Regions from separate parts of the Streptomyces sp. NPDC058308 genome, predicted to be linked through region 2. Evidence: riboswitches for the same ligand, from Rfam matches in the RefSeq annotation. Region 2 holds a riboswitch; each other region holds the start of a gene.
The links. Region 2 has a riboswitch for thiamine pyrophosphate ahead of thiO (glycine oxidase ThiO). Riboswitches for the same ligand answer to the same signal wherever they lie in the genome.
Positions count from the first base shown of each region.

Region 1: it holds a riboswitch for thiamine pyrophosphate, as region 2 does, so the genes downstream of both, thiC (phosphomethylpyrimidine synthase ThiC) here and thiO (glycine oxidase ThiO) in region 2, are expected to answer to the same signal.
Region 3: it holds a riboswitch for thiamine pyrophosphate, as region 2 does, so the genes downstream of both, ACFVYL_RS17050 (thiamine ABC transporter substrate binding subunit) here and thiO (glycine oxidase ThiO) in region 2, are expected to answer to the same signal.

Region 1 is NZ_JBHVZA010000010.1:94,771-104,183, forward strand. It holds gene ACFVYL_RS16005 (cyclophilin-like fold protein) at 88-462, shown strand; gene hisC (histidinol-phosphate transaminase) at 498-1,577, opposite strand; gene ACFVYL_RS16015 (LacI family DNA-binding transcriptional regulator) at 2,032-3,153, shown strand; gene ACFVYL_RS16020 (metallophosphoesterase) at 3,396-4,451, shown strand; gene ACFVYL_RS16025 (hypothetical protein) at 4,632-5,528, shown strand; gene thiC (phosphomethylpyrimidine synthase ThiC) at 5,746-7,545, opposite strand; TPP riboswitch at 7,538-7,692, opposite strand; gene ACFVYL_RS16035 (YibE/F family protein) at 7,764-9,209, shown strand; gene ACFVYL_RS16040 (SsgA family sporulation/cell division regulator) at 9,273-9,413, opposite strand, start outside.
Region 2 is NZ_JBHVZA010000002.1:393,613-403,025, forward strand. It holds gene ACFVYL_RS04365 (hypothetical protein) at 1-700, opposite strand, end outside; gene metF (methylenetetrahydrofolate reductase [NAD(P)H]) at 746-1,663, opposite strand; gene thiE (thiamine phosphate synthase) at 1,767-2,426, opposite strand; gene ACFVYL_RS04380 (Rv2175c family DNA-binding protein) at 2,521-2,886, opposite strand; gene ACFVYL_RS04385 (NAD(P)/FAD-dependent oxidoreductase) at 3,219-4,382, opposite strand; TPP riboswitch at 4,585-4,698, shown strand; gene thiO (glycine oxidase ThiO) at 4,696-5,919, shown strand; gene thiS (sulfur carrier protein ThiS) at 5,916-6,128, shown strand; gene ACFVYL_RS04400 (thiazole synthase) at 6,132-6,926, shown strand; partial or broken gene pknB (Stk1 family PASTA domain-containing Ser/Thr kinase) at 7,111-9,067, shown strand; gene ACFVYL_RS04410 (deoxyribonuclease IV) at 9,141-9,413, shown strand, end outside.
Region 3 is NZ_JBHVZA010000011.1:65,696-75,108, reverse strand. It holds gene tsf (translation elongation factor Ts) at 1-574, shown strand, start outside; gene pyrH (UMP kinase) at 760-1,521, shown strand; gene frr (ribosome recycling factor) at 1,678-2,235, shown strand; gene ACFVYL_RS17060 (phosphatidate cytidylyltransferase) at 2,268-3,377, shown strand; gene rlmN (23S rRNA (adenine(2503)-C(2))-methyltransferase RlmN) at 3,481-4,587, shown strand; TPP riboswitch at 4,630-4,746, shown strand; gene ACFVYL_RS17050 (thiamine ABC transporter substrate binding subunit) at 4,824-5,909, shown strand; gene ACFVYL_RS17045 (ABC transporter permease) at 5,885-7,576, shown strand; gene ACFVYL_RS17040 (ABC transporter ATP-binding protein) at 7,576-8,616, shown strand; gene ACFVYL_RS17035 (LOG family protein) at 8,648-9,413, opposite strand, start outside.

The DNA.
Region 1 (9,413 bases), on a different contig from region 2:
CCCCATTACCGCCGGGAACGCGAAGAAGGCCTCGGGATCCCGCCCGAGGCCTTCCCCGCCACTTCAACATATTGTTGAATCCGCGCCATGCAGATACGGATCTCCTGGCCCGCCGGGCACCTGACCGCGACGCTCGAGGACACCCCGACCGCCCGGGCGCTGGGCGGCGTCCTGCCGCTCAGCTCCACCGCTCACACCTGGGGCGAGGAGGTGTACTTCGACACGGGCGTCAGCGTCCCGCGCGAGGGCGGAGCCCAGCAGGTCGTCGCACCCGGCACGGTCGCCTTCTGGACGGACGGCGACGCCCTCGCCCTCCCCTACGGACCGACACCGATCTCACGGGGCGACGAGTGCCGCCTCGCGAGCCCGTGCAACGTCCTCGGCCATCTGGACGGCGACGCACGCCTGCTGGCCACCGTGCGCGACGGCGACCCCGTCCGCGTCGAGCCGGCGGACGACTGACCCGCGCGGGGAGCGGGGCGGCTGGAGCGGGGCGGCTAGAGCTCCTTGCGGAAGGCCTCCGCCGCCTGCAGGAACAGGTCGTTGGCCTCGGTCTCGCCGATCGTGGCCCGCATCCCCTCACCCGCGAACGGCCGCACGACCACGCCGGCCTCCTCACACGCCGCCGCGAAGTCGGCCGTACGGTCCCCGAGCCGCAGCCACACGAAGTTCGCCTGCGTCTCGGGCACCGTCCAGCCCTGTCCGCGCAGCGCCTCGACCACGCGCGTGCGCTCGCCGACCAGCGAGCCGACCCGGCCCATCAGCTCGTCCTCGGCGCGCAGCGACGCCACCGCCGCGTCCTGCGCGAGCTGACTCACGCCGAAGGGCACCGCCGTCTTGCGCAGCGCGGCGGCCACCGGCTCGTGGGCGACCGCGAAGCCGACGCGCAGGCCCGCGAGGCCGTACGCCTTGGAGAACGTGCGCAGGACGCAGACGTTCGGGCGGTCGCGGTAGATCTCGATGCCGTCCGGCACCTCGGGGTCGCGGATGAACTCGCGGTACGCCTCGTCGAGGACGACCAGCACGTCGCTCGGCACCCGGTCCAGGAACCGCTCAAGCTCCGCCCTGCGGACCACGGTGCCGGTGGGGTTGTTGGGGTTGCAGACAAAGATGAGCCGGGTGCGGTCGGTGATCGCCGCGGCCATCGCGTCGAGGTCGTGCACCTCGCCGTCCGTCAGCGGCACCCGCACCGAGGTCGCGCCGCTGACCTGCGTGATGATCGGGTACGCCTCGAAGGACCGCCACGCGTAGATCACCTCGTCGCCGGGGCCCGCGGTGGCCTGCAGCAGCTGCTGGGCGACGCCCACGGAGCCGGTGCCGGTGGCGATGTGCGAGACGGGCACTCCGAAGCGGTCGGCCAGCTCGGCCATCAAGGTCGTGCACGCCATGTCGGGGTAGCGGTTGAAGGAACCGGCCGCGGCGAGCACACTCTCCATCACGCCGGGAAGCGGCGGGTAGGGGTTCTCGTTCGAGGACAGCTTGTAGGCCGCCGGACCGTCGGACGCCGCGGGCTTGCCCGGCTTGTAGGTGGGGATCCCCTCAAGCTCGGCGCGCAGCCTCGGGTTCGTCTCGCTCACCGCAGTCCTCCTCGTAGCCAGTCACAACCAGTTCGAATACTGCTTACCTTATGAGGATTCGACGCCCCTGCGAATGGGCTTCCGGCATCTCCTCCACGGAGACCGCGCGAAGGTCTGCGTGGCGGTCTGCGCGGAGGCTCCGCGGAGGTCTCCGCAGACGTACGGCGAGGTCCTCCGAAGGCGTACAGGACGACAGGGGCGCCCCGTGCTCCCCCGTGCGCCGGTGGCTCGCTCCGTGGCGCGCGTCCCTCGTGAAGGTGAGTTGAGACCTCTTCGAGATCTGGCCCCTTTGGCAGGCCCATGCGCGACGATCAGGGGCAGCTACCCATCAAGCCCGCCAACTCCCTTGCATTCCATGGTCATTGACCCGCTTGCGCCATGCAGAAACGTGCCTGTCAACGCGTGAATATGCGCCCCTGCTACCCACCCTCATGAGCCCTACTATCGGCTCGCCATGACAGCAGCAGGGAAGCATCAGGTGAGCCGAGCGGAGACCGCACGCCGGGGCAACCGGCAAAGTCGAGCGGGGATCAGAGACGTCGCCGCAGCCGCCGGTGTCTCCATCACGACTGTCTCCGACGCCCTCAACGGCAAGGGAAGGCTGCCCGACGCCACCCGACGCCACGTCCGCGAAGTCGCAGAGCGGCTGGGCTACCGCCCGTCCGCGGCGGCCCGCACCCTCCGTACCGGCAAGTCAGGCCTCATCGGCCTGACCGTGACGACGTACGGGGATGAACCTTTCACCTTCACCGAATTCGCCTACTTCGCCGAGATGGCCAGAGCCGCCACCTCGGCCGCACTCGCCAGGGGCTACGCCCTGGTGATCCTCCCCGCCACCTCCCGCCGCAGCCCCGTCGACGTGTGGTCGAACGTCGCACTCGACGGAACCGTCGTCGTCGACCCCTCCGACCACGATCCCGTGGTCAGCGAACTAGTCCGGCAGGGCCTTCCGGTGGTCTCCGACGGCCGCCCGGCGGGGTCGCTCCCGGTCACCGCCTGGGTCGACAACGACCACGAGGCGGCGGTCCTGGAGATCCTCGACCACCTCGCGGCCGCCGGCGCCCGCCGGATCGGCCTCCTCACCGGCACCACCACGGACACGTACACCCACCTCTCCACCACCGCGTATCTGCGCTGGTGCGAGCGCGTCGGACAGGACCCGGTCTACGAGTCCTACCCCGCGCACGACCCGTGCGCGGGCGCCGTCGCCGCCGACCGGCTGCTCGCCAGGCCCGACCGGCCCGACGCCGTCTACGGTCTCTTCGACCCCAACGGCACCGACCTGCTCGCCGCCGCCCGGCGGTACGGCCTGCGCGTCCCCGACGACCTGCTGCTCGTCTGCTGCAGCGAGTCCACGGTGTACGCCACCACCGAACCGCCCATCACCACGCTCTCCCTCAAACCCCGGCGCATCGGCACGGCCGTCGTACAGCTCCTCATCGACGCCATCGAGGGCCTCGACACGGGCCGGCCCATCCAGCAGGTGATACCGACCGAACTGATCGTGCGCACCTCGTCCGAGCGACGTCCACCGCGCACGACGGTCAGCCCGCCCCGCTCGCCCGGGCACGGCTGACCGCTCCCGCCCGAGCGCCCGGCCCCGGGCGGAGGTCGGCTTCCTCCCCGCAACCAGCGGGGAAACCTCTGCCCAATTCGGGAGAAAACCTCGACGAACCGGGGTCCGGGACCGATTCACCACCCCTGGTGCACCACACAGCGGGAGCCGCATTCCTATGATGGGCGGACGACACCGCGGGCCGCTGCGACCAAGCAGTCCGATCTCGGTGCAGATGCGGCGCAATGGTGGTGGAGGGGTCGATGACTCAGGGGGCCGGTCAGGGACCCGATGTGCGGACGGCGACGCTGCGCGACTTCCGCGTACCGGCGTACGTCCATGAGACGACCGGACCCGCCCCGGCGAGCCCCGGAGCGCCCGGCGAACCGCCGGAGGAGGGCTACACCCCCACCCAGCGCGATCTGCCCGTCATCAACCGGGGCGACACGGTCCAGGTGCAGGTCATGCCGGAGCCTCCGCAGCCGCGGGCGGGCGAGGAATTCGGTCCGCTGTTCGTCGTGGGCGACGTGCACGGCTATCTGGACGAGCTCGTCGCGGCCCTGCATGAGCAGGGGCTCGTCGACGACGAGGGCAACTGGTCCGCGGGCAACGCGCGCCTGTGGTTCCTCGGCGACTTCACCGACCGCGGACCCGACGGCATCGGCGTCATCGACCTGGTGATGCGGCTCTCCGCCGAAGCGGCCGCCGCCGGCGGCTACTGCAAGGCGCTCATGGGCAACCACGAGCTGCTCCTGCTCGGCGCCAAGCGGTTCGGCGACACCCCCGTCAACTCCGGCGCGGGCACCGCCACCTTCCAGGCCGCCTGGCTGCTCAACGGCGGGCAGAAGACCGACATGGAGCGCCTGGAGGACCACCACCTGCAGTGGATGGCCCGACTGGACGCGATGGAGGAGGCCGACGGCCACCTGCTCGTGCACTCCGACACGACCGCCTATCTGGATTACGGCGACTCGATCGAGGCGGTGAACGACACCATCCGGGAGACCCTGACGCGCAATGACGCCGACGAGTGCTGGGACCTCTTCCGCAAGTTCACCAAGCGCTTCGCCTTCCGCGACGAGTCCGGCCCCTCGGCCGTCCGCGAACTCCTCGATGTCTACGGCGGCACACGCATCGTCCACGGTCACAGCCCCATCCCCTACCTCCTGGGCGACGTCGGCTCCGAGGACGAGTCGGACGGCGGCGGCCCCGTCATCGAGGGTCCGCACGTCTACGCCGACGGCCTGGCCATCGCCATGGACGGCGGAGTGACCATGGCCGGAAAGCTACTGGTCTGCCAACTCCCCCTGACTGACTGAGCGTTCTTCGGGCAGGCGCTCCTCTACACGATCACGCTGGCCAGGGGGGCAATTTCCGGAAACCCCCTGTCACCGCATGCGGTCACGGCTCTACCATCGGCTTATCCGTAGCAGGCTCCCCTCCGTTTCTGCCCAACGGCTCGCAGCCATGCGAGCCTCAGCCCTACGGAGCATCGGGGGATGCACATGAACAGCGCTCCACACCTGCTCAACGAGGACCGCCCCGAGTACGAGCGGATCCTCGATGAGGCGCTGCGCAACGCACCTGATCGTCCTGAACTCGCCGCAGTGGGCCAGCGGCTCAACACCGAACAACTGCGCACCATGGCCCTGAACGCGACAGCACTGATCACGGCCTCGGCCGCGGCCGAGTACGCGCACTACGTGAAGGTTCGCGAGGAGTTGCGCGAACCTCGACCGACGTCCACAACAATCCGTGAAGGGAACGGACAGAGCGCCGCGGAGTCGGGCTCCGGCGGCATCAGCCTCGCCACCACGATGGGCGAGGTGGCGGAACCAGTGGCCGCGGGAGCCGGGGCGATCGCCGTCGTCGCGGTCCTCGCACCCGTCCTCGCGGGCACGGCCGCGATGATATTCCTGCTCGTCGGCTACATCCTGAAGATGCTCACCCCTGAGCCCGCCTTCGCGGACACCCTGCTCACCGCGGGGTGGCTGTTCGGCGCGCTCACCGCCGGGGGCATCCTGGTCGCCGCGGTCGGTCTGCTCCTGACCGCCCTGCGCAACGGCTCCACCTCGCTCCAGGCAGAACTGCACGGTGAGCACTGCGAGGAGGTGTCCCGCGCCAGGGAAGACTGGGGCCGGGCGCTCCTGGAGCGCGGCGTCGTGCCGTTCCTGCGGGAGGCCCTGACGGACCCGGGCGGAGCTCCCGCCGCCCGTACGCCGTCGCCGGGCGCCGGGGGATCCGGGGCGAACGGCAGCCGCATGCCCCAACTCGGCTATCACAGGCCGGGGTTCAGCAGCCCGGACGGCGGCCCTGCCGCGGGACCGCGCCCGAGCTACTCCAGCCCGGACTTCTCCAGCCCCGACTTCGGCGGGCCCGACCACAAGCCGGAGTAGTGGGGCCGGGGACGGGCACGGGGCAAGACCGTGCACAGGTACGCAGGGGCCGGACCGGTGTTCGGCCAGGTCAGAGCGTGTGACCTGGCCGAACACCGGCAGGACGAGGCGCGAGGCAGGGCAGTGACCGGCTGGTTGCCGGTGTGCTGCCCTGCTCCCGCGTGCCGTCGGCCGTTGAAACGGCCTCGGAGCCGACCGGGGAGGCCGCGGGTACGGCTCAGTCGGCGATCGGCAGATAGACCCGGTTGCCCGCCGCGGCGAACTCCTTGGACTTCTGCTCCATGCCCGCCTCGATGTCGTCCTGCTCCAGGTCACCGCCGTGCTGACGCCGGATGTCCTGCGAGATCTTCATGCTGCAGAACTTCGGCCCGCACATCGAGCAGAAGTGCGCCGTCTTCGCGGGCTCGGCCGGCAGCGTCTCGTCGTGGAACTCCCGTGCCGTGACCGGGTCGAGAGCCAGATTGAACTGGTCCTCCCAGCGGAACTCGAAGCGCGCGTCCGAGAGCGCGTCGTCCCAGTCCTGCGCGCCCGGGTGCCCCTTGGCCAGGTCCGCCGCGTGCGCCGCGATCTTGTACGTGATGACGCCGGTCTTCACGTCGTCGCGGTTGGGCAGGCCCAGGTGCTCCTTGGGCGTGACGTAGCAGAGCATGGCAGTACCCCACCAGCCGATCATCGCGGCGCCGATGCCGGAGGTGATGTGGTCGTAGGCCGGGGCGATGTCCGTGGTCAGCGGGCCGAGCGTGTAGAACGGCGCCTCCTCGCAGATCTCCTGCTGGAGGTCGATGTTCTCCTTGATCTTGTGCATCGGGACGTGACCGGGGCCCTCGATCATCGTCTGTACGTTGTGACGCTTGGCGATCGTGTTGAGTTCCCCGAGCGTCCTCAACTCGGCGAACTGCGCCTCGTCGTTGGCGTCCGCGATCGAGCCGGGCCGCAGGCCGTCGCCGAGCGAGTACGTCACGTCGTACGCCGCGAGGATCTCGCAGAGCTCCTCGAAGTGCTCGTAGAGGAAGCTCTCCTTGTGGTGCGCGAGACACCAGGCGGCCATGATCGAGCCGCCGCGCGAGACGATGCCGGTCTTGCGGCGCGCGGTGAGCGGGACGTACGGAAGGCGCACGCCCGCGTGCACCGTCATGTAGTCCACGCCTTGCTCGGCCTGCTCGATGACCGTGTCCTTGTAGATCTCCCAGGTCAACTCCTCGGCCTTGCCGTCGACCTTCTCCAGGGCCTGGTAGAGCGGCACGGTGCCGATCGGCACGGGGGAGTTGCGCAGCACCCACTCGCGGGTGGTGTGGATGTTGCGGCCGGTGGACAGGTCCATGACCGTGTCGGCGCCCCACTTGGTCGCCCACGTCATCTTGTCCACCTCCTCCTCGATGGACGAGGTCACCGCGGAGTTGCCGATGTTGGCGTTGACCTTCACCAGGAACTTCTTGCCGATGATCATCGGCTCGATCTCCGGGTGGTTGACGTTGGCGGGGATCACCGCACGGCCCGCGGCGACCTCCGCGCGCACGACCTCGGGGTCGAGGTTCTCGCGGATCCCGATGAACTCCATCTCGGGGGTGATCTCGCCGCGGCGGGCGTACGCGAGCTGCGTCACCGCCTGCCCCGCGCGCCCCCTGCGCGGCTGTCGCGGACGGCCCGGGAAGACCGCGTCGAGGTTCTTCAGGCCGCCGCGGGGCGAGGTGTGCTTGATGCCGTCGTCCTCGGGACGGGGCGGGCGGCCGGTGTACTCCTCGGTGTCGCCGCGGGCGATGATCCAGTTCTCCCGCAGCGGCGGCAGACCGCGGCGGACGTCGGTCTGGGCCGACGGGTCGGTGTAAGGGCCTGAGGTGTCGTACAGCGTGACAGCCTTGCCGTTGGTGAGGTGCACCTGGCGGACCGGCACGCGCAGGTCGGGGCGCGAACCCTCGACATACGCCTTGTGCCAGCCGATGGACTTCCCAGCCTCGTCAGCCGCGACGGTGTTCTCGTCGCTGCCGGAGGCAGGCGTGCGTGCGTCCGATGTGGTCATGAGACCTACTCCCTACGCCGGCATTACCCGGTAACAGGTTCGGCGGTCGACGCAGCGGATCCCGTACGGCTCGTGCACGATCGTGCCGGTTCGTACGGAGGTCAGCGCCCTCTCAGCCCGGTGCTCCGAGCTCCCGCGATTGCAAAGGTGGCTCCACGCTAGCGTCATCTCGGGCGCGCTGAACAGAGGGCCCCCTCCGTTCTTGCGATGATCGGGCAGTGACCACCACAGAGCCGCCGCTTCCGCCGCCCTCTCGTCCCCCGTCGCAACCGCCGGGTCCGACCCCGCCGTCGGACGGGACCGGACATGGAGGTCATGGGCACGGGGGCCACGGACACTCGCACAGTCACGGCCCCGCAGCGCCCGTCTCCAAGCACCTGCGCAAGGTCATTGCCGCGGTACTGATTCCCTTCGCCGCCGCGGTCGCCGTAGGCCTGCTGGTGCTGTGGCCGGGTGGCACACCGGGCCACGAGCGCACCGGCGTCGGATTCGACCGGCAGACCCAGGCGGCGAAGGTCACGAAGGTGCAGGAACTGCCCTGCAAGGACCTCAGCCCCTCCCAGACCCCGCCGAACGGCGACACCTCCACCGCCGAGGGTCAGTCCGCCCAGTCCCGGGCGGCGGGCACCTGCAAACGCGCGACGGTCGAGGTCAGCAGCGGCAAGGACGAGGGCCGCACCTTCACCGAGATCATCCAGCCGGACTCGCCCCGGCAACTGCGGCAGGGCCAGCAGGTGGTGGTCGCCTACGAGCCCAAGGCCCCCGAGGGTCTGCAGTACTCCGTCACCGACGTGAACCGCAAGTTCCCGATGGCACTGCTCGCCGGAATCTTCGCCCTCGCCGTCGTCGTGGTGGGACGGCTGCGCGGTGTGATGGCCCTGGTCGCGCTCGCCATCAGCTTCATGGTGCTCACGTTCTTCATCCTGCCGGCGATCCTGCAGGGCTCGAATCCGCTGGTCGTGGCGGTGATCGGGGCGAGCGCCATCATGCTGATCGCGCTCTATCTGTGCCACGGCCTCACGGCCCGCACATCGGTCGCGGTACTCGGCACGCTTATCTCCCTCCTGCTGATCGGCCTGCTCGGCTCGGTCTTCATCGGCTGGGCCTCCCTGACCGGCAACACGGACGACAACACCGGCCTCATCCATGGCCTGTACCCGTCCATCGACATGAGCGGCCTGCTGCTCGCGGGCGTCATCATCGGCTCGCTCGGTGTGCTCGACGACGTAACGGTCACGCAGACCTCCGCGGTCTGGGAACTGCACCAGGCCAACCCGACGATGGGTTGGCGCGGCCTGTACCGCGCGGGCATCCGCATCGGCCGCGACCACATCGCCTCGGTCGTCAACACCCTCGTCCTCGCCTACGCGGGCGCCGCGCTGCCCCTCCTGCTGCTCTTCTCGATCGCGCAGTCCAGCGTGGGCACGGTGGCCAACAGCGAGTTGGTCGCCGAGGAGATCGTGCGCACTCTGATCGGCTCGATCGGCCTGGTCGCCTCGGTGCCGGTGACGACCGCGCTGGCCGCCCTGGTCGTCTCGGCGGACCGCACGATCGGATCTCCGCCGCCCCCTCCCGGTACGGGACGCCCCACCGGCACGGGCGCCACCGCTACCGGCCCCGCGCGCCCCTCCCACGGCGGAAAGGGGCGGCGCCGCAAACGGTGACCGCTCCCGGCGCCACTAAATGCACCAAAATGCCACCCTCATCCGTCCCTTGACGACAGCAGGTCAGCCCGCGTTCTGCTCCTCCGCGAGGATCCGGTCGAGCGCCTCGTCGAGGTGGGTGTCGAAGTCGGCGAGCGACCGCTCCTGCCCGAGCGGCACCAGCCTGTCCGTACGGTCGAGGAAGGCGAGCAGCGGCGGGATGCC
Region 2 (9,413 bases):
CGCCGAGGCCGCCGTTGTAGGTGTCGCCGCCGTACGGGGCGTACTGCTGCTGGTCGCCGTAGCTCTCGTAGCTCTGCGTGCCGTAGGTCTGCGTGCCGATGTACGGGTCGGAGTAGGCGGCGTACTGCTGCTGACCCGTCTCGTCGTACCCGTAGCTCTGCTGGTCGTAGCCGGTGAAGGCCGCGGCGTCGTAGCCGTAGGTGTCGCCGCCCGGCTGGGCCTCGCCCGGGGTCGGCGGGGTGTACTCCGAGTCGCTGTACACGCCGTACTGACCGGTGTCGTCGGGCATCGGCTCGGGCGCGTGGACCCCGCCGTCACCGAGGACCTCGGGGCCGTGCTCGGGCGGCGCCGGGACCTGCTCGTACTCCAGGTCGGAGACCTGCAGCGTCGGCTCCGGCGCGGCGGCACCGCGCGAGGGCTTCCTGCGGCGCCTGCTCAGGCCCGGCCGCCCGCCGAGCGCCCAGCCGGTGGAGAAGCCGCGGCGGAACGACAGCGTTACGTACGTCTGGCCCGTGGCGAAGGCGATGGCGCCGATCCCGATGATCCACACCGAGGGGATCACCACACCGATGACGACCCCGAGGAAGCCCACGAAGGCCAGCAGGCGCCAGCGCAGCCTCGCCTTGTACTGCAGCAGCACTTCGCCCAGCAGCCACAGCGCGACGAATCCGAACGCGATGTAGAGGACCGTCCAGCCCATGTACGCCCCTCTCCCCTCGGCCGCGGCCCAGGGGGGTACGACCGTTCAGGCCTGCTCGTGCAGACCCAGATTCTCGTAGATTTCCAGCGTCGCCGTGGAGTTGTTGAGCGTGATGAAGTGCAGTCCCGGCACGCCCTCGGCCAGCAACCGCCGACAGAACTCCGTCGCGAACTCGATGCCAATGGAGCGTACAGCGACGGGATCGTCTTTGACCGAGAGCATCCGCTCTTTCAGCCCGGCCGGGAACACGGCGTTGCTGAGCTCGGGCAGCCGGTGGAGCTGGCGGACGTTGGTGACGGGCATCATCTCAGGGATGATCGGGGTGTCGCACCCGGCCGCCTCGACGCGGTCGCGCAGCCGCAGGTACTCCTCCGGGTCGAAGAACATCTGCGTGATCGCGTAGTCCGCGCCGGCCCGGCACTTGTCGATGAAGTACCGGGTGTCGGAGTCCCAGTCGGGCGAGCGCGGGTGCATCGCGGGGAAGGCCGCGACGCCGACGCAGAAGTCCCCGGACTCCTTGATCAGCTCGACCAGTTCGGCGGCGTACGTGAGGCCCTCGGGGTGCGCGATCCAGTCGCCGAGCGGGTCGCCCGGCGGGTCGCCGCGGACGGCCAGCATGTTCCTGATGCCCGCGTCCGCGTACTGACCGATGATGTTGCGCAGCTCGGCCACGGAGTGGTCGACCGCGGTCAGGTGCGCGACGGGCGTCAGGGTGGTGTCGGCGACGATCTGCTGGGTCTCCTTGACCGTGCCGGTGCGCGTCGAACCGCCCGCGCCGTAGGTCACGGAGACGAAGTCCGGGGCGACCGCCTCGACCCGCCGCAGCGCGTTCCAGAGGTTCCGCTCGCCCTTCGGGGTCTTGGGGGCGGAGAACTCGAACGAAAACGTCGTTTTACCGGTCGCGAGCATGTCGCGCACCGTGCGCGCACGGTCAGTCCTGGTCGAAGCTGTGCCTAGGGCCATACGGGCAGGTTAGCCAGGCCACGGCGGTCCCCCAACCAGAGGCGGGAGATTTGGCCGGTTTGCCGGGTTGCTGTCCACGGATCGGACACTTCCGGGCTGTTGCTCAGACAGACGTACGCAGCCGCTTGGCGAAGTCGGCCGCGGCGGCCCCCGGGTCGTCCGCCTCGGTGATCGCGCGTACGACGACGACGCGGCGCGCACCCGCCTCGAGGACCTCGTCCAGATTGCCCGCGTCGATGCCGCCGATGGCGAACCAGGGGCGGTCCGTGCCGAGCGAGGCCGTGTAACGGACCAGGCCGAGACCCGGGGCGTGGCGGCCCGGCTTGGTGGGCGTGGGCCAGCACGGGCCCGTGCAGAAGTAGTCCACGCCGTCCTGCACGGCGGCCGCCGCGGCCTCCGGCTCGGCGTGCGTGGAGCGCCCGATGAGGACGTCCCCGCCGAGGACGGCGCGGGCCGCGGGGACGGGCAGGTCGCCCTGGCCCAGGTGCAGCACGTCCGCGCCGATCGCGTGGGCGACGTCCGCGCGGTCGTTCACCGCGAGGAGCTTGCCGTGCCGCCGCGCGGCGTCCGCGAAGACCTTCAGGTGCGCCAGCTCCTCGGCGGCCTCCAGGCCCTTGTCGCGCAGCTGCACGATGTCGACGCCGCCCGCGAGGACGGCGTCGAGGAACTCCGGGAGGTCGCCCTGGCGCCTGCGGGCGTCCACGCACAGATAGAGCCGGGCGTCGGCGAGCTGGGCGCGGTGATCGGCGGCAGCGGCAGCCATGGAGAAGTCCCCCGTTGTCGGTGGCGTGCGGGGGCGTGACATCACGCGCCCGCACGCCGGACGATGTGTTCAGGTCAGACGGCCGAGCACCTGCTCAGACGGCGAGCGCCTGGGCGCGGCGCTTCACCTCCGTGCCGCGATTCTCGCTCAGAGCCTGCGCGGGGGTGCCGGGCAGGGTCGGGTCGGGGGTGAAGAGCCACTCGATCATCTCTTCGTCGGAGAAACCGTCGTCCCTCAGGAGCGTCAGGGTCCCGGCGAGGCCCTTGACGACCTTGTCGCCGTCGATGAAGGCGGCCGGCACCTGCAGCGCGCGGTTCTCACCACGGCGTACGGCGATCAGCGTGCCCTCCTTCACCAGCTGGCGCACGCGGGTCACCTCGACATCGAACATTTCTGCGATGTCGGGGAGGTGCAGCCAGGCGGGGACGAGAGCATCGGTCTTTGCGTCAATCTCGGTCACAGGTCCAGCGTATCTCTGGCCGGGGGCCTTGGGTGGCGTGGGCTTCGGGGGCCTGGTGTGGTGCGGGTGCGGGTCTGTGGGGGCTGGGCGCGCCGTTCCCCGCGCCCCTTTCGTGCAGTTCCCCGCGCCCCTGGGTGGGCCGGGGCGGCCTCGGACTGGAGGCTGGGGCGCGATCGGGTGGGGTGTTCGGGCTTTCTGGGTGACTGCGGGTCTGTGGGGGCTGGGCGCGCCGTTCCTCGCGCCCCTTTCGCGCAGTTCCCCGCGCCCCTTCACGCCGTTCCCCGTGCCCCCTTCGCGCAGTTCCCCGCGCCTTGAGAGAGCGGGCCGGGGCGTTACAGGGCTGCTTTTTTCAAGGGGATGGAGGGGTCCGATGTCAGGGCCGGGTCCAGGGGGGAACGGGATTCGATCAGTTTGCGGCCCTGGGCCAGGTCCCGGGGGCGGCCCACCGCCAGGACCGCCACCAGGGCGCCCTCGCGGAGCCAGCAGACCGACCAGGCCATGCCCGTCGGGTCGCCCCGCCAGACCATCCGGTCCGCCGCCGCGTGATGGCCCGCGTACTGCACGAAGCGGCCGAACTGCTCCGACCAGAAGTACGGCACCGGGTCATAGGCCGCCGGTGTCTCGCCGATGATGTTCGCCGCCACCGTGCGCGGGCCCTGGAGGGCGTTGTCCCAGTGGTGGACGAGGAGGCGCTCTCCGTACCTTCCCGAAGGGAAGGAGGCGCAGTCGCCGACCGCGTACACGTCGGGCGCCGACGTGCGCAGCAGTTCGTCGGTCACGACCTCACGGTGCGCGCCGATCTCGATGCCGGAGCCGGTCAGCCACTCCGTCGCGGGCCGTGCCCCGATGCCGACGACGACGGCGCCCGCGGGCACCCGCGTCCCGTCCGAGAGGACCACCGCGTCCGCCTCGACGCGCGCCACGCGCGCGTGGGTGCGCAGGACCGCTCCGGAGTCCGCGTACCAGCTCGCCATGGGCGCCGCGACCTCCGCGGGCAGCGTCCCCGCGAGCGGCCGCTCCGCCGCCTCGACCACGGTGACGGCGCACCCCGCCTCGCGCGCGGCCGTCGCGAACTCCGCGCCGATCCAGCCCGCCCCGACGACCACGACGTCGTGCTGCTCGGCGAGGACCGGGCGCAGCCGCTCCGCGTCGTCCAGGGTGCGCAGGAGGTGGACGCCGGGTACGCCTTCGGTGCCCGGCAGCCCGATCGGCTCGGCGCCGGTCGCGAGGACCAGGTCGTCGTACGCGACGGGGCCCGTCGCGGTGTCCAGCTCGTGGTCGGCGGGGCGCACCCCGGTGACCGCGCGGCCCAGGACCAGCTCGATGCCGAGCGCCTCGAAGTCGATGTCGAAGGCGGAGCCCTCCGCCTTGCCGAGCAGCACCGCCTTGGACAGCGGCGGCCTGTCGTACGGCTGGTGCGGCTCCGCCCCGACGACGGTGACCGCGCCGGTGAACCCCTGCTCGCGCAGGGCCACCGCGGTCTGCACCCCGGCCATGCCCGCTCCGACGATGACGACGCGCCGCGCCGCCTGCCGCTCTTTCCCGGTCTGCCTCTGCTGCTCGCTCACCCGATCACTGTAGGGCGGCGGGCGGGGACGGTCTCAGACGGATACGAGGAGATCTCTGACACACCGTCACTGCCCGTACCCGGACAGCTCCCCTACTGCCACGCGGAGCGACGGGCTAGGGTGGCCGGTGCAGAGCACTCGCGGGAGCCCGGACGCACCGGGCTGAGAGGGAGGCTGGGACGGCCTCCGACCGTACGAACCTGATCCGGGTCATGCCGGCGAAGGGAGGGGCTGGACGCCCATGCATCCACGTACGACATCGCCTACGAAAGCACCACCGGGCACCTCTGACGTGCTGGTCGTCGGAGGCGGCATCATCGGCCTGGTCACGGCCTGGCGGACCGCGCAGCGCGGGCTCTCCGTGACGGTCGTGGACCCCGAACCGGGCGGCGGCGCCGCCCAGGTCGCGGCGGGCATGCTGGCCGCCGTCACCGAACTCCACTACGGCGAGCAGGCGTTGCTCGGCATCAACCTCGAATCCGCCCGCCGCTACCCCGCTTTCGCCGCGGAGCTGACCGAGGCGAGCGGGCACGGCCTCGGCTACCGCGCGTCCGGCACGCTCGCCGTCGCGCTCGACTCCGACGACCGCGCCCACCTGCGCGAGCTGCACGACCTGCAGCGCCGTTCGGGGCTCGACTCCCAGTGGCTGAGCGGCCGCGAGTGCCGCCGTCTCGAGCCGATGCTCGCGCCGGGCGTACGCGGCGGGCTGCGGGTCGACGGCGATCACCAGATCGACCCGCGCAGGCTCGCGGCGGCGCTCGTGGTGGCCTGCGAGCGGGTCGGCGTGGTCCTCCACCGCGCCTGGGCCGAGCGCCTCTCGGTGGCGGGCGACCGGGCCCGCGGAGTCGTCCTCGCGGACGGCACCGAGCTGGGCGCGGCGCAGACCGTGCTCGCGGCGGGCAGCCTCAGCGGGCGCCTCGCGGGCGTCCCCGGCGGCGTCCTGCCGCCCGTGCGGCCCGTCAAGGGGCAGGTCCTGCGGCTGACGGTGCCGAAGGCGTACGCGCCGTTCCTGAGCCGCACCGTGCGGGCCGTGGTGCGGGGCAGCCACGTCTACCTCGTCCCGCGCGAGAACGGCGAGCTCGTCGTCGGCGCGACCAGCGAGGAGCTCGGCTGGGACACCACGGTCACCGCGGGCGGCGTGTACGAACTCCTGCGGGACGCGCACGAGCTCGTGCCCGGCATCACGGAGCTGCCGCTGACCGAGACCTGCGCGGGGCTGCGGCCCGGCTCGCCCGACAACGCGCCGCTGCTCGGACCGACCCGGCTCCCCGGGCTCCAGCTGGCCACCGGCCACTACCGCAACGGCGTCCTCCTGACGCCCCTCACCGGCGATGTCATGGCGCACGCCCTGACCACCGGTGAACTGCCGGACGAGGCGCGCCCGTTCACCCCGCGCCGCTTCGACGGCGCCGCCCCCGCACCCGTCTCGCCCCGCCCGCAGTCCTTCACGGAGCAGCCCGTATGAGCACGCCTTTCGCCGTTTCCGTCAATGGAGAAGCACGCGATGTGGCCTCGGGCACCACGCTCGAAGCCCTCGTGGCCACCCTCTCCGCGGCGCACTCCGGTGTCGCCGCCGCCGTCAACGAAACCGTCGTCCCGCGCGCGCGGTGGTCCGCCACCGTGCTCGCCGAGGGCGACCGCGTCGAAGTACTCACCGCAGTCCAGGGAGGCTGAACCATGGCAGACGACCCCTTCGTCATCGGCGGGCTCACCTTCTCCTCGCGCCTGATCATGGGTACGGGCGGTGCGCCGAGCCTCGACATCCTGGAGCGGGCCCTCGTCGCGTCCGGCACGGAGCTGACCACGGTCGCGATGCGCCGCCTCGACCCGGGTGTGCAGGGTTCCGTGCTCAGCGTCCTCGACCGGCTCGGCATCCGCGTCCTGCCGAACACGGCGGGCTGTTTCACCGCGGGTGAGGCCGTCCTCACCGCCCGGCTCGCGCGCGAGGCGCTCGGCACGGATCTGGTGAAGCTGGAGGTGATCGCCGACGAGCGCACCCTGCTGCCCGATCCGGTGGAGCTCCTGGACGCCGCCGAGGTCCTGGTGGACGACGGCTTCACGGTCCTTCCGTACACGAACGACGACCCGGTGCTCGCGCGCAGGCTTCAGGATGTGGGCTGCGCTGCGATCATGCCGCTGGGCTCGCCCATCGGCTCCGGTCTCGGCATCCGCAATCCGCACAACTTCCAGCTGATCGTGGAGCACGCGCGCGTGCCGGTGATCCTCGACGCGGGCGCGGGCACGGCGTCCGACGCGGCGATCGCGATGGAGCTGGGCTGCGCGGGTGTGATGCTCGCCTCCGCGGTGACGCGGGCGCAGGAGCCGGTCCTGATGGCGGAGGCCATGCGGCACGGGGTCGAGGCGGGGCGCCTGGCGCACCGGGCCGGGCGGATCCCGCGCCGGCACTTCGCGGAGGCGTCCTCTCCTGCGGAGGGCATGGCGCGGCTCGATCCGGAGAGGCCCGCGTTCTGACGTCCTCGCCGGGGCAGGGGGGCTCTGTTCGCTCGCGGCTGCCCGCCGGTGGGGGCTTGGCGCGCAGTTCCCCGCGCCCCTGACGGGGCGCCTCGGCCCGTCGCCTGTCACAGCTCGGCTGCAGTCCAGCCGTGGGGAGGACCGGCCGGGACGCGGTGTCGGTGGCGGCTCGTAGACTCCCTGCGTGGACACGACCCTTCAGGACCCGCTCGTCGGGCAGCTGCTCGACGGCCGTTACCGGATCGACGGACGCATCGCGGTCGGCGGGATGGCCACGGTCTACAGGGCCGTGGACACCCGCCTCGACCGCGTGCTCGCCCTCAAGGTGATGCACCCGACGCTGGCGGCCGACGCCTCGTTCGTCGACCGCTTCATCCGCGAGGCCAAGTCGGTGGCCCGCCTCTCGCACCCGAACGTGGTCGGCGTCTTCGACCAGGGCACGGACGGGTCGTACGTGTATCTCGCGATGGAGTACATCGCGGGCTGCACCCTGCGCGACGTGCTGCGCGAGCGCGGCGCGCTGCAGCCGCGGGCGGCGCTGGACATCCTGGAGCCGGTCCTCGCCGCGCTCGGCGCCGCGCACCGCGCGGGCTTCGTGCACCGTGACATGAAGCCCGAGAACGTCCTCATAGGGGACGACGGCCGGGTGAAGGTCGCCGACTTCGGGCTCGTCCGCGCGGTGGACACGGTCACGAACACGACCGGCACCGTGCTCGGCACCGTCTCCTACCTCGCCCCCGAGCAGATCGAGCACGGCACGTCGGACACCCGCGTGGACGTGTACGCCTGCGGGGTCGTGCTCTACGAAATGCTGACCGGCGCCAAGCCGCACTCTGGTGACTCCCCCGCCCAGGTCCTCTACCAGCACCTCAACGAGGACGTGCCGCCCCCGTCGGCGGCCGTCCCCGGCCTTGCCTTCGCGCTCGACGAGGTGGTCGCCGCCGCCACCGCGCGCCACCCCGACGTCCGCCCGTACGACGCTGTGGCGCTCCTCGCGCAGCTCAGGGAGGCACGGGCCGCCCTGACCGAGGAGCAGCTCGACGCGGTGCCGCCGCAAGCCCACACGGCGGTGCACGACAACGCCGAGGACCGTACGAGCGTGATCCCGCGCGCGGCGCGCTCCGTCCAGCTCCCGCTGCCCGCGGACGACAGCCGGGGCGGACCGGGCGGCCAGGACGCGCTGAACCGCACCAGCGTCCTCGCGACCCCGCCGCCGGGCCCGCCCACCGCCGCCCCTGCCTCCCGCGGGCGCTTCGACCCGCGCCGCCGCATGATCGCGGTGATAGCCGCCGTCGTGCTCGTCCTGGGTCTCGGCACCGGCATCTGGTACATCAATTCCGGCCAGTTCACGAAGGTCCCGCCGCTCCTGGCGAAGACCGAGGCGCAGGCGAAGCAGCGGCTCGACGACGCCGGGCTCGACGTGAAGAACATCGAGCGTAAGTACAGCGACACGGACAAGCGCGGCACGGTCATGGACAGCGACCCCGCGGTGGGCGAGCGCATCCGGCAGAACGGCAAGGTGACGCTGACCGTCTCGCTGGGCCCGGAGACCGTCAAGGTCCCGAACGTCAAGAACATCCCGCTGGCCACGGCCGAGAAGGAGCTCAAGAACTCCGGGCTCGCGCCGGGCATGGTCACCAAGAGCTTCAGCGAGGACGTCAAGAAGGGCGCCGTGATCAGCACGGACCCGCGGGCCGGCTTCACCCGCAAGGCGGGCTCGGCCGTCGCCCTGGTCGTCAGCAAGGGCCGTCGTCCAGGTCCCCGACGTGACGGGCGAGTCCGAGGCCGACGCCACCGCCGAGCTGGAGGAGGAGGGGCTCAAGGTCGAGATCGCCACGCAGCGGGTCTACTCCGACGAGGACAAGGGCGACGTCGCCGAGCAGTCCCCCGGCCAGGACAAGACGCTCGCCGAGGGCGACACCGTCACCCTGACGATCTCCAAGGGCCAGCCGATGGTCGTGGTCCCGGACGTGACCGGGATGAACGTCGACGACGCCAAGGACAAGCTGGAGGGGGCGGGCTTCGACGTGGACGAGGACCGCGGCCTCCTGGGCATCTTCGGCGACACCGTGAAGAAGCAGTCGGTGGACGGCGGCGACAAGGCGCCGAAGAAGTCGACGATCACCATCACGATCCGCTGAGCCGCACGTCCGGGGCCCGGCGGGCCCCGGACCGCCGACGGAGCATCGCCGCGCGCATGCCACCCTGGAGGGCGTGAGCAGCAACAAGTCCCTCAGCGCAGTGTCCCGCAACCCCGTCGGCGGACACGTCCCCGTGGCCGGCGGCCTCGCCACCGTCGGCCTCTCGTACGCCCGTGAGCTCGGCGCCGAGGCCGTCCAGGTCTTCGTCGCCAACCCCCGCGGCTGGGCCACTCCGCCCGGCAACCCGAAGCAGGACGAGGAGTTCCGCGCGGCCTGCGCGGCCGAGCGGATCCCCGCGTACGTCCACGCGCCCTACCTCATCAACTTCGGCTCGCACACCGAGGCC
Region 3 (9,413 bases), on a different contig from region 2:
CGACAAGTTCCAGGCCGTGGCGAACAACCTCGCCGCCCACATCGCCAAGACGACCCCGGCCGACCTCGAGGCGCTGCTCGCGTCCGAGATCGAGGCCGGCAAGACCGTCCAGGCGTACGTCGACGAGGCCAACGCCAACCTCGGCGAGAAGATCGTCCTGGACCGCTTCGCGCAGTTCTCGGGCGCCTACGTCTCCGCGTACATGCACCGCACGATGCCCGACCTGCCCCCGCAGATCGGTGTCCTCGTCGAGCTGGACAAGGCCGACGCCGACGTCGCCAAGGGCATCGCCCAGCACATCGCCGCCTTCGCGCCGAAGTACCTCTCCCGCGAGGACGTCCCGGCCGAGGTCGTCGAGACCGAGCGTCGCGTCGCCGAGGAGACCACCCGCGCCGAGGGCAAGCCCGAGGCCGCGCTGCCGAAGATCGTCGAGGGTCGCGTCAACGGCTTCTTCAAGGAGGCCACCCTCCTCGGCCAGCCGTACGCGCTGGACAACAAGAAGTCGGTCGAGAAGGTTCTCGCCGAGGCCGGTGTCACCCTGAAGCGCTTCTCGCGCATCAAGGTCGGCATCTGAGTCCGTACCGCGATCGACGGTAGACCCCGCTAGGGTCGACAGCGGTCGCCCGCGCACGGTCCTCGTGCGCGATGTACGACCGCAGGATCTGACGAGGAGGCCGCTGCCGAGCATGGGATGCGAACGACACCCCACCGGCAGTGGCCTTCTTCGCATGTGTGCCAAGTAAGAGAAGCGAGAACCACATGACCACCAAGGCCGACTCGAAGAGTGACGACGACAAAGTTGCCGGACGCTTCCTGCTGAAGCTCTCCGGCGAGGCGTTCGCCGGTGGAGGCGGCCTCGGGGTCGATCCTGACGTGGTGCACGCCATCGCCCGCGAGATCGCGGCTGTCGTCCGTGACGGCGCGCAGATCGCCGTCGTCATCGGCGGCGGCAACTTCTTCCGCGGCGCCGAGCTCCAGCAGCGGGGCATGGACCGGGCCCGCTCCGACTACATGGGCATGCTCGGCACGGTCATGAACTGCCTCGCCCTCCAGGACTTCCTGGAGAAGGAGGGCATCGAGTGCCGCGTCCAGACCGCCATCACCATGGGGCAGGTCGCGGAGCCGTACATCCCGCTGCGCGCCGTGCGGCACCTGGAGAAGGGCCGCGTGGTCATCTTCGGCGCAGGCATGGGCATGCCGTACTTCTCCACTGACACCACCGCCGCGCAGCGCGCCCTGGAGATCGACGCCGAGGCGCTCCTCATGGGCAAGAACGGCGTGGACGGGGTCTACGACTCCGACCCCAGGACCAACCCCGACGCGGTGAAGTACGACGCGCTCGGCTACGGCGAGGTCATCACCCAGGACCTGAAGGTCGCCGACATGACCGCGATCACGCTGTGCCGGGACAACAAACTGTCCATCCTCGTCTTCGAGCTGCTCTCCGAAGGCAATATCGCCCGGGCGGTCAAGGGTGAGAAGATCGGCACACTCGTGGGCGACCAGGGAAACCGGGCCTGACCTCCGGGACCTGGACCAGCCTCAAGGGACGTATACGAGACGGCCTTTGAGGGGATGGACAAAGCCCTGCCGGTCGGACACCGTGCAGGAAAGACACGCGACGCAGCCGGCCGCCCTGTGCTGGCCGGGCCTACTCAAGACACGCAGGAGCAAGTGGTGATCGAAGAGACCCTCCTCGAGGCCGAGGAGAAGATGGAGAAGGCCGTCGTGGTCGCCAAGGAGGACTTCGCCGCGATCCGCACCGGCCGTGCGCACCCGGCGATGTTCAACAAGATCGTGGCTGACTACTACGGCGCCCTTACGCCGATCAACCAGCTGGCCTCGTTCTCGGTGCCCGAGCCGCGGATGGCCGTGGTGACCCCGTTCGACAAGAGCGCGCTGCGCAACATCGAGCAGGCGATCCGGGACTCCGACCTCGGCGTCAACCCGAGCAATGACGGCAATATCATCCGTGTGACGTTCCCTGAGCTGACCCAGGACCGCCGCAAGGAGTACATCAAGGTCGCCAAGACCAAGGCCGAGGACTCCAAGATCTCGATCCGGTCGATCCGTCGCAAGGCCAAGGAGGCCCTCGACAAGGCGATCAAGGACGGTGACATCGGAGAGGACGAGGGCCGCCGCGGCGAGAAGGAGCTCGACGACACCACCGCCAAGTACGTCGCCCAGGTGGACGAGCTGCTCAAGCACAAGGAAGCCGAGCTGCTCGAAGTCTGAGTCTCGAGTCCGAGGAATCAGGGAACCGATCCGTGAACGACTCTTCCTGGGGGGCGCCGCCCAGAGCCGGGTATTGGGGGCCGCCCGACCACGGACCTGGTCAGGGGGCGACCCCGCCAGGTCCCGCGTACGATGCGCAGGACGCGCTGTTTCCGTCTGAGACGCAGCCCATGCCCATCGTGCCCGACGTACCCGTGAACGGCGGAGACCAGGACGACGACCGGGGGGCCACTCCGATGGGCGGCCCCCTGTTCCGTGACGAGCCTCCGCAGGAGCCCATGCCCAGCGCACCTCAGCCGCAGCCCGCCCCGGTGGCACCGCAGAAGAAGAGCGCGGGCCGCGATCTCGGTGCGGCCATAGGAGTCGGTGTGGGACTCGGCGCGCTGATCATCGCGTCGCTCTTCATCGTGAAGGCCGTCTTCATCGGCGTCATAGCGGTCGCGGTCGTGGTCGGCCTCTGGGAGCTCACCTCGCGGCTCGAGGAGCGCAAGAGCATCAAGGCGCCGCTCGTGCCGCTCGCGGTGGGCGGCGCGGCGATGGTCGTCGCCGGGTACGTGCGCGGGCCCGAGGGCGCGTGGGTCGCGATGGCCCTCACCGCGCTCGCGGTCCTCGTCTGGCGCATGACCGAGCCCCCTGAGGGCTATCTGAAGGACGTCACGGCGGGGGTCTTCGCCGCCTTCTACGTCCCGTTCCTCGCCACGTTCGTGGCGCTGATGCTCACCGCGGACGACGGTCCGAAGCGGGTGCTCACCTTCCTGCTCCTGACCGTCGTCAGCGACACCGGTGCGTACGCGATCGGCTGGCGCTTCGGCAAGCACAAGCTGGCGCCGCGCATCAGCCCCGGCAAGACCCGCGAGGGCCTGGTCGGCGCGGTCACCTTCGCGATGGCCGCGGGCGCGCTGTGCCTGCAGTTCCTGATCGACGACGGCGCGTGGTGGCAGGGTCTGGTGATCGGCTTCGCGGTCGCGGTGAGCGCCACGCTCGGCGACCTCGGCGAGTCGATGATCAAGCGGGACCTCGGCATCAAGGACATGGGCACGCTGCTGCCGGGACACGGCGGCATCATGGACCGCCTCGACTCGCTGCTGCCGACGGCGCCGGTGGTCTGGCTGCTGCTCGTGCTCTTCGTCGGATCGGGATGAGCGTTCCGGCGTACACCGTCTGACCTGCGCATATGTACGTGAGGGGTTCGTTGTCCACAGGGCGGCGAGCCCCTTGTCGTATGTCTGCGACACTGGAAGGACCATGCCTGTACCCGGAGAACTCACCTTCGTCGCGCCCCGCGGAGCCAAGAAGCCCCCGCGGCACCTCGCCGACCTCTCGCCCGCCGAGCGCAAGGAAGCCGTCGCCGCCATCGGCGAGAAGCCCTTCCGCGCCAAGCAGCTCTCGCAGCACTACTTCGCGCGGTACGCGCACGACCCGGCGGAGTGGACCGACATTCCCGCCAGCGCGCGCGAGAAGCTCCGTGAGGCGCTGCTGCCCGACCTGATGTCCGTGGTGCGGCACATCAGCTGTGACGACGACACGACGCGCAAGACGCTCTGGCGGCTCTTCGACGGGACGCTGGTCGAGTCGGTGCTGATGCGGTATCCGGACCGGGTCACCATGTGCATCAGCTCCCAGGCGGGCTGCGGCATGAACTGCCCGTTCTGCGCCACCGGCCAGGCCGGCCTCGACCGGAACCTGTCGACGGGCGAGATCGTGCACCAGATCGTCGACGGGATGCGCGCGCTCAGGGACGGTGAGATCCCGGGCGGGCCCGCGCGGCTCTCCAACATCGTCTTCATGGGCATGGGCGAGCCGCTGGCCAACTACAACCGCGTGACCGGCGCCATCCGCCGCCTCACCGACCCGGAGCCGGACGGCCTCGGCCTGTCGCAGCGCGGGATCACGGTGTCGACGGTGGGGCTCGTGCCCGCCATCCACCGGTTCTCCGACGAGGGCTTCAAGTGCCGGCTCGCGATCTCGCTGCACGCCCCGGACGACGAGCTCCGCGACACCCTCGTACCGGTGAACACCCGGTGGCAGGTGCGCGAGGTGCTCGACGCGGGCTGGGAGTACGCGGCCAAGTCGGGCCGCCGCCTCTCCATCGAGTACGCGCTGATCCGCGACATCAACGACCAGGCATGGCGTGGTGACCGGCTCGGGCGGCTGCTCAAGAACAAGCCGGTGCACGTGAACCTGATCCCACTGAACCCGACGCCGGGCTCGAAGTGGACCGCGTCGCGCCCCGAGGACGAGAAGGCGTTCGTGGCGGCCATCGCCGCCCACGGTGTGCCGGTCACGATCCGGGACACCCGGGGCCAGGAGATCGACGGAGCGTGCGGCCAGCTCGCCGCGGCCGAGAGGTAGTCTGACGGGCGTGCGGGCGTACGCCTCGTACACACATCTGCATATTTCCGACAGGGGAGCGCCACAGCGCTGAGAGTGCGGCACCTTGGACAGGTGGGCCGCAGACCCTCTGAACCTCGCCCGGGTCATTCCGGGTAGGGAGTTCGGGCACGACTCAAGCTGTAGCGCCCTGCCCGCGGCCACCTGGCCGGCGGGCAGGGCCGCGTCTCTTCCTGGACACCCAGGAGGAAGTTTCAGTGAGCACCACCAAGAAGGTCACGTTCACCGCGCTGGCGGCGGGCCTCGGGCTCGTCGCCGTCTCAGGGTGCGGCAGTTCCGACGGCGGTTCAGGGACGTCCGGCTCCAAGAGCGTGACGCTCGTCAGCCATGACTCCTTCAACGTCTCCAAGGACGTGCTGAAGGATTTCGAGAAGCGCTCCGGGTACCAGGTCCACGTCCTCAAGGACGGCGACGCGGGCGCCGCGGTGAACAAGGCGATCCTCTCCAAGGACAACCCGCAGGGCGACGTCTTCTTCGGCGTCGACAACACGCTCCTGTCGCGGGCGCTCGACAACGGCCTCTTCCAGTCGTACGAGGCCAAGGGCTCGGCGCAGATCAAGCCGGAGTTCCGCGTCGACCAGGACAAGCACCGGGTGACGCCCGTGGACAGCGGCGACATCTGCGTGAACTACGACAAGAAGTACTTCGCCGACAAGAAGCTGGCGCCGCCGAAGTCCTTCGAGGACCTGACCAAGCCCGCCTACAAGGACCTGCTGGTCACCGAGAACACCTCGACCTCGTCGCCCGGCCTCGGCTTCCTGCTCGGCACCGCCGCGAAGTACGGCGACAAGGGCTGGGAGAGCTACTGGAAGAAGCTCAAGGCGAATGGCGTGAAGGTCGTCGACGGCTGGGAGCAGGCCTACAACGAGGAGTTCTCCGGGTCTGCCGGAGGCAAGAAGGCCAAGGGCGACCGGCCTCTCGTCGTCTCGTACGCCTCCTCGCCACCCGTCGAGGTGCTCTTCGGCAAGCCGCAGCCGAAACAGGCGCCGACCGGCGTCGCGACCGGCACCTGCTTCCGCCAGGTCGAGTACGCGGGCCTGCTGAGCAACGCCAAGAACACCAAGGGCGGCAAGGCGCTCCTGGACTTCCTCGCGGGCAAGGAGTTCCAGGAGGACATGCCGCTGAACATGTTCGTGAACCCGGTGCGCGAGGGTACGAAGCTGCCCGAGCTGTTCACGGAGCACGGCGTGCGCGTCGACAAGCCGCAGACCATGGACCCGAAGAAGATCGCCGACAACCGCGAGCCGTGGATCAAGTCGTGGACCTCGCTCGTACTGAAGTAACGAAGTCCCGCTCCCGCGCGGGCTTCAGCCGGGGGAGCGCGGCGCGGCTGGGTCTGATGGCCGGGCCCGTCGCGTTCTTCGCGCTCTTCTTCGCCTATCCGGTCTCGGCGATCGTCGCGCGCGGGCTGCACATCGACGGCGTCTGGCAGTTCGGGCGGATCACGGAGGTGCTCGGGGAGTCCGACATCCGGCACGTGCTGTGGTTCACCACCTGGCAGGCGCTCGCGTCGACCGCGCTGACGCTGCTGATCGCGCTCCCCGGCGCGTACGTCTTCGCGCGCTTCGACTTCCCCGGCAAGCAGGCGCTGCGGGCCGTCGTCACCGTGCCGTTCGTGCTGCCCACGGTCGTCGTCGGGACCGCCTTCCTCGCGCTGATCGGGCGGGGCGGACTCTTCGACGAGCTGTGGGGCGTGCGCCTGGACACCACCGTCTGGGCGATCCTGCTCGCGCACGTCTTCTTCAACTACGCGGTCGTCGTCCGCACGGTCGGCGGGCTCTGGTCGCAGCTCGACCCGCGGCAGGAGGAGGCCGCGCGGATGCTCGGCGCCTCGCGCTGGACGGCGTGGCGGACGGTGACGCTGCCCGCGCTCGGGCCGGCGGTGGCCGCTGCCGCGCTCATGGTGTTCCTCTTCACCTTCACCTCCTTCGGCGTCGTGCAGATCCTCGGCGGACCCGCGTACTCCACCCTCGAAGTGGAGATCTACCGGCAGACCGCCCAGCTGCTCGATCTGCCGACGGCCGCCGTCCTGACGATCGTGCAGTTCGTGGCGGTGGGGCTGATCCTCGCCGTGCACGCGTGGACGGCGAGGCGGCGCGAGAGCGCACTGAAGCTCGTGGACGCGTCGGCCGTCGCGCGGCGACCGCGCGGCGCCGGGCAGTGGACGCTGCTCGGACTCGTCATGGCGACGGTCGCCCTGCTGATCCTGTTGCCGCTCGGGGTGCTGATCCAGCGCTCCTTCGACGGTCCCGACGGCTTCGGCCTCACCTACTACAAGGAGCTGACCTCGGCGGACGGCGGCGCCTTCCTCGTGCCGCCGATCGAGGCGGTCCGCAACTCCCTGGAGTACGCGGTCGTGGCCACCGCCATCGCGGTCGTCATCGGAGGGCTCGCGGCCGCCGCGCTCACGCGCCGTGCCGGGCGCCTCGTCCGGGGCTTCGACGCGCTGCTCATGCTGCCGCTCGGGGTCTCCGCGGTGACCGTGGGCTTCGGTTTCCTGATCACCCTGGACAAGCCGCCGCTCGACCTCCGGGCCACCTGGATCCTGGTACCGCTGGCTCAGGCGCTGGTCGGCGTGCCCTTCGTCGTACGCACCATGCTGCCCGTCCTGCGCGCGGTGGACGGGCGCCTTCGCGAGGCCGCCGCGGTGCTCGGGGCGTCGCCGCTGCGGGCGTGGCGGGAGGTCGACCTGCCGATGGTGCGGCGGGCGCTGCTGATCGCCGCCGGGTTCGCCTTCGCCGTGTCGCTCGGCGAGTTCGGGGCGACCGTCTTCATCGCGCGGCCGGACAACCCGACGCTGCCGGTCGCCGTGGCGCGGCTGCTCGGCCGGGCCGGGGACCTCAACTACGGCCAGGCGATGGCCCTTTCGACGATACTCATGGTGGTGTGCGCGGTGTCGCTGTTGCTCCTGGAACGCGTTCGGACGAGCCGTACCACGGGAGAGTTCTGATGACGGACGCCTTGCTGAGCCTGCGGGAGGCGACGGTACGTTTCGGGGCGCGGGCCGCGCTCGACGCCGTCGGCCTCGAGGTCGAGGAGCACGAGATCGTCTGCGTGCTCGGGCCGAGCGGCAGCGGCAAGTCGACGCTGTTGCGGGTGGTCGCCGGGCTCCAGGGGCTCGACGGCGGGGAAGTCCTCCTCGGCGGGCGCGACCAGCGCGGGGTGCCCGCGCACAAGCGGGGCGTGGGCCTGATGTTCCAGGATCACCAGCTCTTCCCGCAGCGCGACGTGGCGGGGAACGTCGCGTTCGGGCTGCGCATGCACGGCGCGTCGCGGGCCGAACAGGCCGACCGCGTCGCCGAGTTGCTGGAGCTCGTCGGGCTGCCGAACGCGCAGCGGCGCGCGGTGGCCTCGCTCTCGGGCGGCGAGCAGCAGCGGGTCGCCCTCGCGCGTGCGCTGGCCCCGCGGCCCCGCCTCCTGATGCTCGACGAGCCGCTCGGTCAGCTCGACCGCTCGCTGCGGGAACGTCTGGTCGTCGAACTGCGGGAACTCTTCGACGAGTTGGGTACCACCGTGCTCGCCGTCACGCACGACCAGGGCGAGGCCTTCGCGCTCGCCGACCGCGTCGTCGTCATGCGCGACGGCCGGATCGCCCAGTCCGGCACGCCACTTGAGGTGTGGCAGCACCCGGCGGACGAGTTCGTGGCGCGCTTCCTCGGCTTCGACAACGTCGTCGACGCGACGGTGAAGGGCGGGGCCGCCGAGACCGTGTGGGGCCGGATCCCGGTACCGGCGGGCACACCCGCCGGACGGCACAAGATCCTGGTCCGCCCCGCCGGGATGCGCCTGGTCCCCCTCGACGACGGACTGCCCTGCGAGGTGGTGGCCCGGACCTTCCGCGGCACGCACGTCGCCGTGCGCCTGCAGCCGAAGGAGGGCCCACGCCTGGAGGCGGCCTGCGCGTTGCGCGAAGCGCCGGGGGTGGGCGAGACGGTGGGTGTCGCGTTCGATGCGGGGGATGTGGTGGTGCTCGGGGGAGGGGCGGGCTGAGGGGGAGGGGCGGGCTGAGGGGGAGCTGCCGCTACCCCGTCACCTTCGACACCGCCCCGAGCCTTCGCAGCGCGGCCGGTGCGTCCTCCACCCGGTCCACCAGGGCGATCCGCGATTCCATCGAGCGGTCGCGGGCGAGTGACTGGAGCAGCGGCCACACCGGCAGGTGCTCGGTCCAGTGGGTGTGGTCGACCAGGACCATGGGGGTGGGTTCGCCGCGCGACTCGTAGTAGTTGGGCGTGGCGTTGTCGAAGACCTCCTGGACCGTGCCGGCCGCGCCCGGCAGGAAGACGACGCCCGCGTTCGAGCGGGCCAGGAGGCCGTCCTCGCGGGTGGCGTTGGCGAAGTACTTGCCCAGGTGGGAGGCGAACGCGTTCGGCGGCTCGTGGCCGTAGAACCAGGTGGGGATGCCCACCGAGGAGCCACCGGCGGGCCAGCGCTCGCGGACGGTGAACGCCGCCTGCGCCCAGTCGGTGACCGACGGCGTGAACGACGGGGCCTTGGCGAGGAGTTCGAGGGCGTCGTCCAGCATCTCGTCGTCGAGGGGCGCGGCGTAGGCGCCGAGGTTGGCGGCCTCCATCGCGCCGGGGCCGCCGCCCGTGGCGACCGTGAACCCCGCGCGGGCCAGCGCGCGGCCGAGCCGCGCCGCACCCGCGTAGGAGTCGGTGCCGCGGGCCATCGCGTGGCCGCCCATGACGCCCACCACCCGGGCCCCGACCAGGTGCTCGTCGAGGGCGTCGGAGATGGAGTCGTCGTGAATGGCGCGCAGCATCGACGAGAAGACGTCGCCGTCGGCC